Regions from separate parts of the Streptomyces sp. NPDC007971 genome, predicted to be linked through region 1. Evidence: riboswitches for the same ligand, from Rfam matches in the RefSeq annotation. Region 1 holds a riboswitch; the other holds the start of a gene.
What was found. A riboswitch is a leader RNA that binds a small molecule or an ion and turns the genes downstream of it on or off. The one in region 1 is predicted to bind cyclic di-AMP.
Positions count from the first base shown of each region.

Region 2: linked by a shared signal. The riboswitch ahead of ACFZCP_RS06375 (transglycosylase family protein) and the one ahead of ACFZCP_RS27285 (transglycosylase SLT domain-containing protein) in region 1 are both predicted to bind cyclic di-AMP.

Region 1 covers NZ_JBIBJK010000013.1:190,871-194,761, reverse strand. The annotation lists gene ACFZCP_RS27295 (outer membrane lipoprotein carrier protein LolA) at 1-178, opposite strand, end outside; gene ACFZCP_RS27290 (polyprenyl synthetase family protein) at 461-1,471, opposite strand; cyclic di-AMP (ydaO/yuaA leader) riboswitch at 2,002-2,201, shown strand; gene ACFZCP_RS27285 (transglycosylase SLT domain-containing protein) at 2,205-2,693, shown strand; gene ACFZCP_RS27280 (HAD family hydrolase) at 2,726-3,538, opposite strand; gene ACFZCP_RS27275 (carboxymuconolactone decarboxylase family protein) at 3,603-3,891, opposite strand, start outside.
Region 2 covers NZ_JBIBJK010000002.1:566,669-570,559, forward strand. The annotation lists gene ACFZCP_RS06370 (transglycosylase family protein) at 89-1,186, shown strand; cyclic di-AMP (ydaO/yuaA leader) riboswitch at 1,369-1,541, shown strand; gene ACFZCP_RS06375 (transglycosylase family protein) at 1,546-2,259, shown strand; gene eno (phosphopyruvate hydratase) at 2,601-3,887, shown strand.

The DNA of each region.
Region 1 (3,891 bases):
TGATCTTCGGCAGGTCGGGGTCACCGGAGGCGGCGAGCGCCGGGACCAGCCCGATCGTGGCCGCAGCCACCCCCACCACCGCGACCGGGACCACGTACCGGGCGGCCTTGCGGCGTCCGGAGCGCAGGTCCTCGTCCTGTACGGCGCCCGCTGCGTCGTCGGATTCGTACGGTGCCATCTGTGCCTTACCTCCGTCGTCGGCGGCGGCTGTCCCCACGCTGGTCCACCTGAGCCGCCATTCTCACCCGAATCGGTGAGGAGTGGTGATTTCCGTGGTCTCCATCTGACCAAATCGGCCGCGCGGAAGCGTCAGACCTCGGAGCCAACTCCGTGTACGCCTGCGGTATGACACATCAGGGCGGCGTCTCCCCCGACCCGTAGGGGTCGTGCGCAAGACGCCGCCCTCACACTCGTTGGGGACAGGCCGCACCGGGCCGGCCGGCCCGGTGCACCACCGGGGTCAGCCGGCCCGGTGCACCACCGCGTCGCACAGCTCGGTCAGCGACGCCTTGGCGTCGCACTCCGGCAGCGGGGCCAGCGCGGCCCGCGCCTCCTCCGCGTACCGGACGGTGTCCCGGCGGGCCTGCTCCAGGGCGGGGTGCGCGCGCAGGGCGGTGAGCGCCTCGGCGTGCCGGGCGTCGTCGCTGAGGTCGGAGTCCAGCAGCTCGCACAGCGCGAGGTCCTCGGGCAGGCCGAGGCGGGCGGCCCGCTCGCGCAGCCGGAGCACGGGCAGCGTCGGGATGCCCTCGCGCAGGTCGGTTCCCGGGGTCTTGCCGGACTCGCGCGAGTCGGAGGCGATGTCCAGGACGTCGTCCGCGAGCTGGAAGGCGACCCCGAGCCGCTCGCCGTACTGGGTGAGCACGTCGACGACCGTCTCGTCGGCGCCGGACATCATCGCGCCGAACCGGCACGAGACCGCCACCAGCGATCCCGTCTTGCCACCGAGCACGTCCAGGTAGTGCTCGACCGGATCGCGGCCGTCCGAGGGACCCGCGGTCTCCAGGATCTGCCCGGTGACCAGCCTCTCGAACGCGAGGGCCTGCACCCGCACCGCCTCGGGGCCGAGGTCGGCGAGGATCTGGGAGGCGCGCGCGAAGAGGAAGTCGCCGGTGAGGACCGCGACCGAATTGCCCCAGCGCGTGTTGGCACTGTCCACACCGCGCCGCACGGCCGCCTCGTCCATGACGTCGTCGTGGTACAGCGTGGCCAGATGGGTCAGCTCCACGACGACGGCCGACGGTACGACGCCGGGCGCGTACGGGTCGCCGAACTGCGCCGCGAGCATCACGAGCAGCGGCCGGAACCGCTTCCCACCGGCCCGTACGAGGTGCTGCGCGGCCTCCGTGATGAACGGGACCTCGCTCTTGGTGGCTTCGAGCAAGCCTTCCTCGACAGCCGCCAATCCGGCCTGGACATCGGCTTCCAGAGCCTGGTCCCGCACGCTCAGCCCGAACGGCCCGACGACGGTCACGAGGGGTCTCCTGTCTGCTGGTGTCTGCTGGCGGTTACACGGTTTGTCGATAGGTCGTTGCCATCACTCAAGTCAGCGTATCCGGTCCTGTTTCGATCACCGATAGCGCCCACCGGTCCAGCCCGGGCCCTATCGGATCACGACCGGTATGTTCCTGATCATCTGATAAGGACAGATATCCATTGACTTAACAGGATCCCGTCCGTTTTGTCGCGAACCGTGCCGTGAGCGAATTACTCCTTTTGCAGCACGCCCAGCGAATCCCTCTAATCCCTCATGTCTGATTTGATACAGTTTGCCATTTCGTGAGTTGGGTCACGTGGGCCTCCATATCCAGCCAGCGGGAACAAACGGCGTTTCCCCTTGCCGTACCGGCCAGTTGAGGATTGGCAACAGCAAAGGATCAAGTACCCCATACGGGACAGACCAAGGTCAACTGGCGCGTTGGGTGAATCAGGTACTTGTTCCGGACATCTGCTCTCGCATAGCTTCCGGCACGTCAGGCGGACGCCGAATCCTGCCGCGTCTGACATCACCCATCGACGAACTCATTCGTACGGCAGGAGCGGGGGAACCCAGGTAAGCCGCCGGACCGGCCGGCACATGCGCAACTGCACATGTCGTCACCGGAACGGCTAGGGGTGTAGTCGTGCCTCCCAGGAGGCGCGGCCGGGCAGCTCCCCGAGCCCGAACCCGACAGCTCACCTCGCAGGCGACGGAGAGGGACCACGCCATGCCTGCTGCCGCTCAGCACCTCCGCACCCGCACCGACCGCCTCGTGCGCACGCTCGCCGTCGCGGGCACGGGTGCTGTCGTACTCGCCCTTCCTCTCTTCGGCGCGACCACCGCCTCCGCCGCCACCCCCACGGCCACCACGCCGTCCACCACGCTCGCCGGGTACCCGAACAACCTCGACGGCTGGATCCGCGAATCGCTCGCGATCATGGCCGAGAAGCACATCCCGGGCACCTACAACGGCATCCACCGCAACATCATCCGCGAGTCCTCGGGCAACCCGAACGCCATCAACCTGTGGGACTCCAACGCCGCCAAGGGCATACCGTCCAAGGGCCTGCTCCAGGTGATCGACCCGACGTTCAACGCGTACCACGTGGCCGGAACGTCCTTCGACATCTACGACCCGGTCGCGAACATCACCGCCGCCTGCAACTACGCGGCCGCCCGCTACGGGTCGATGGACAACGTCAACGGCGCCTACTGACGAGCGCCCGCGGCGGGCCCCGCTGGTCCCGGTCAGCCGGCCGGGAACAGCCTTTCGAGGACGACGGCGATGCCGTCGTCCTCGTTCGTCAGGGTGACCTCGTCGGCGACGGCCTTGAGCTCGGGGTGGGCGTTGGCCATGGCGACGCCGTGCGCGGCCCAGTCGAACATCGGGATGTCGTTGGGCATGTCTCCGAAGGCGAGGGCCCGGCCGGCGGGGATCCCCAGGTGGTCGGCGGCCAGCGCCAGCCCCGTCGCCTTGGTGACACCGCAGGGCTGGAGTTCCACGGTCCCGGGCCCCGACATCGTGACCGTCGCCAGCGAGCCCACCGCCGAACGCGCGACCGCCGCCAACTCGTCGTCGGACAGCGCGTGATGGCGCAACAGCACCTTACTGATGGGCTCGCACCACAGGTCGTCGCGGCGGCCGACCCGCACGGCGGGCAGGGTCGGGTGCGGCATCAGATACCCCGGCTCGATCAGCGTCAGCCCGTCCACGCCGTCCTGGTCGACGGCGGCACAGACCTGCCCCACCTCGGCCTCGATCTTGCCGAGCGCGGTCTCGGCGAGTTCCCGGTCCAGGCGCACCGACCACAGCAGACGGTCGGCTCCGGCGTCGTAGACCTGCGCGCCCTGCCCGCACACCGCGAGCCCCGTGCACCCGAGGTCCTCCAGCAGGGGCCGCACCCGGGGGGCCGGGCGGCCCGTCACCACCAGATGCCGGGCCCCGGATCGCACCGCCCTCGCGAGCGCGGCCAGCGACCGGTCGGAGACGGTGTCGTCACCGCGCAGCAGTGTCCCGTCCAGGTCCGTGGCGATCAGTGCGTAAGCGGGGGGTGCGGCCATGATCAGAGAATACGGACAGTGCGGCCCACCGACTCACCCTGCTGTTCCCGTACTTGTCTGCTTCTCACCCCCAAGTGGTGCCCGCGGGCTCCTTGATGGTGGTGTTGATCCGGTTGAACATGTTGGTGAGCGAGACGGTGAGGATCAGCGCGGAGAGCTGCTTCTCGTCGAAGTGGTCGGCCACTTCGTCCCACAGCGCGTCCGGCACCGGCTCCTCGCAGCGGTCGGCGAGCCGCGTGACCCGCTCGGCCAGCTGCAGCGCCGCGCGCTCGGCCTCGGTGAAGAAGGGCGCCTCGCGCCAGGCGCCGACGGCGGCGATCCGCTCCTCGCTCGCGCCGGCCTTGCGCAGGTTG
Region 2 (3,891 bases), on a different contig from region 1:
GTGATCGTCTGCCTATACGTTCACCCATCAGCGTGGCGCCCAGCTTCACCTGCCACGCCGGTCCCGTTGTCGCACGAAAGGCTTCCGCATGCTCACCGGGAACGGTCGTCACCGTCGCCCCCGCCAGGCTCCGGCTCTCCTCGTCGCGGCCGGAGTGACCGGCTCCGCCATCGCCATCCCGCTCCTCGGCGCCGCGAGCGCCAACGCGGCCGACGGCACCACATGGGACAAGGTGGCCCAGTGCGAGAGCGGGGGTTCGTGGAGCGCGGACAACGGCAACGGGTACTACGGCGGCCTGCAGATATCCCAGGACGACTGGAACGCGTACGGCGGCTCGGAGTACGCCTACAGCGCCGACCAGGCCAGCCGTTCGCAGCAGATAGCCGTCGCCGAGAAGATCCTTGCCGACCGGGGCACCACCCCGTGGGCCACCTGCGCCCTGCTCTCCGGCCTGACCTCCAACTCCGGCTCCGTGAACGTCGACACGGGCCTCGGCGACTCCGACGCGCAGGGCTCCGACGCGCAGGGCTCCGACGCGCAGGGTTCGGACGCGCAGGGCTCCGACGCGCAGGGCTCGGACGCCCAGGGCTCCGACCACTCCTCCCAGTCCAAGCACTCGTCCGACTCCGGCGATTCTTCCGACTCTTCCGGTCTGCCGGATTCATCGTCTTCGTCGCCCTCGTCCGATTCCTCCTCGGGTGCGCACGCCAAGCCGTCCCCGAGCACCGGTAAGCAAGCCGGTTCCGATGGCTCCGACAAGACCGATGAAACCCCCAAGTCCGACAAATCCTCCTCGCCCGGCTCTCAGGGCGAGCAGGGGGGCGACTCGCCCACCGCGGACCCCGCCGGAGAAGACCCGGACAATTCCGGGCAGATCGATGGCTCTTGGAGCCTGGTCGACACCGGCGCGCTCAGCAGCGGCGGACGTCACCGCGGCGGGAGCGCGGACGAAAGCGCGACCACAGACGGTCGGAGCGATGCCTCCTTGGGCCGTCACGCCTCCCGTGACGCGAGCACCTACACCGTTCGTGAGGGCGACACCCTCGTCTCCATCGCCGACTCCCTTGACGTCGACGGCGGATGGTGCGGCCTGTATGCCGAGAACAAGAAGGCCATCGGCGCCGACCCGAACGACATCACTCCCGGTCAGACCCTGAATATCGGTGCGGAAAAGGGCGGAAAGTAGCGGGAGTTGGCGCCCCGCTTCATGCCTAATGTCCGGTTTGGCGAAAGTGTGGGATGAGTCTCAGAAGCCCTGATCGTCTTTGAAATTCCGCCGAGCGCATGGCTACGGTCGAGGCCGCTCGTCACCACGAGCCCCGGCAGTCGCAACGCCGAGTCCTGCCAGCGGTTGCCCGGGAACAGTCGTCGCGTCATGCGCCGTAGGCAGGAGCGGGGGACCCAAGGTAAGTGCCGGGCCCGGCAGTTGAGACTGCTGGAACCGGCTGGGGGTGAAGCCGTGCCTCTCCAGGAGGTGCGGCCGGGCAACTCAACCGGCCCGAACCCGACAGCTCACCTCGCAGGCGTCGGTGAGGGGATCGATCCATGCTGTTTTCCGGCAAGGGCAAGCACCGTCGTCCGTCCAAGGCCACCCGGGTCATCGCGCTCGCCGGTGTCACCGGCGCCGTCGTCGCCGCCCCGCTGATGGCGGCCGGCAACGCCTCCGCCGCCACCGCCTCCGAGTGGGACGCGGTCGCCCAGTGCGAGGCCGGCGGCAACTGGTCCATCAACACCGGCAACGGCTACTACGGCGGCCTGCAGTTCTCCGCCTCCACCTGGGCCGCGTACGGCGGCACCGCCTACGCCGCGCAGGCCAACCAGGCCACCAAGGCGCAGCAGATAGCCGTCGCCGAGAAGGTCCTCGCCGCCCAGGGCAAGGGCGCCTGGCCGGTGTGCGGCACGGGGCTGTCCAGCACCCCCTACGGCGGCTCCGCCCCCACCACCGAGTCGAAGAGCGCCCCGGCGAAGCCCGCCCCGGCGAAGCCCGCCGCGCCGAGCACGACCTCGCGCTCCACCGACACGCAGGCCGCCTCCCGCTCGGCCGAGCGCCCGGCCCCGAGCAAGACCGTCACCACCCCGACCGGCAAGAAGGTCAAGAAGGGCGACGGCGAGTACAAGGTCGTCAAGGGCGACACCCTCAGCACCATCGCCGAGAAGCACGGCGTCAAGGGCGGCTGGCAGAAGCTGTTCGAGCTGAACAAGGACATCGTCGAGGACGCCAACCTCATCTACCCGGGTCAGCAGCTGCACCTGAAGTGACACCGGGTTCCCACCGGAACCACAGCGCTCTCACAAGGCCGGCCCCCATTCCGAAGGCCTCGTGAGGGTCACCCCCCGTCCCCACGGGCTCCCCGCCCCGGCGCGTGTTCCCCCGTACGCGCCGGGGCGGGGTTGTTTGTTCTCCCGGCCCGGCTCGCCGCTCCGTTTCCCCACTCTTCAGCCGGACCTCATCCGGAAGCCTCTTTGTTCCGAGGGTGAACAATAGGTACCGTCTCCCTGTCCACGGGGCGGTCGGTCGATGGCCGACGCCCCCGGGACGGTTAGGCTCTAGTCGCAAGGCGCACCCGCCCCGCACAACCAGCGTCACATCCATGAAGGAGATGCTCGTGCCGTCCATCGACGTCGTCGTAGCCCGGGAAATCCTGGACTCCCGAGGCAACCCCACGGTCGAGGTCGAGGTCGGCCTCGACGACGGCAGCACGGGTCGTGCCGCCGTCCCGTCCGGCGCCTCCACCGGTGCCTTCGAGGCCATCGAGCTGCGCGACGGTGACCCGAACCGCTACCAGGGCAAGGGCGTGGAGAAGGCCGTCCTCGCCGTCATCGAGCAGATCGGCCCGGAGCTGGTCGGCTACGACGCCACCGAGCAGCGCCTGATCGACCAGGCCATGTTCGACCTGGACGCCACCGACAACAAGGGCTCCCTCGGCGCCAACGCCATCCTGGGTGTCTCCCTCGCCGTCGCCCACGCCGCCTCCGAGGCCAGCGACCTGCCGCTCTTCCGCTACCTGGGCGGCCCGAACGCGCACCTGCTGCCGGTGCCGATGATGAACATCCTGAACGGCGGCTCGCACGCCGACTCCAACGTGGACATCCAGGAGTTCATGATCGCCCCGATCGGCGCGGAGTCCTTCTCCGAGGCCCTGCGCTGGGGCACCGAGGTCTACCACACCCTCAAGAAGGTCCTGAAGAGCAAGGGCCTGTCCACCGGTCTCGGCGACGAGGGCGGCTTCGCCCCGAACCTCGGCTCCAACCGCGAGGCCCTCGACCTCATCCTCGAGGCCGTCAAGCAGGCCGGCTACGTCCCCGGCGAGCAGATCGCGCTCGCGCTCGACGTCGCCGCGTCCGAGTTCTACAAGGACGGCAAGTACGAGTTCGAGGGCAAGTCCCGCTCGGCCGCCGAGATGACCGAGTACTACGAGGAACTGGTGGCGGCCTACCCGCTCGTCTCCATCGAGGACCCGCTGTTCGAGGACGACTGGGCCGGCTGGAAGGTCATCACCGACAAGCTCGGCGACAAGGTCCAGCTGGTCGGCGACGACCTGTTCGTCACCAACCCGGAGCGTCTGGCCCGCGGCATCGAGGAGGGCACCGCCAACGCCCTGCTGGTCAAGGTCAACCAGATCGGCTCGCTGACCGAGACCCTGGACGCCGTGGAGCTGGCCCAGCGCAACGGCTTCAAGTGCATGATGTCCCACCGCTCCGGCGAGACCGAGGACGTCACCATCGCCGACCTGGCCGTCGCCACCAACTGCGGCCAGATCAAGACCGGTGCCCCGGCCCGCTCGGAGCGCGTCGCCAAGTACAACCAGCTGCTGCGCATCGAGGAGATCCTCGACGACGCCGCGGTCTACGCGGGCCGCTCCGCCTTCCCCCGCTTCAAGGGCTGAGCGT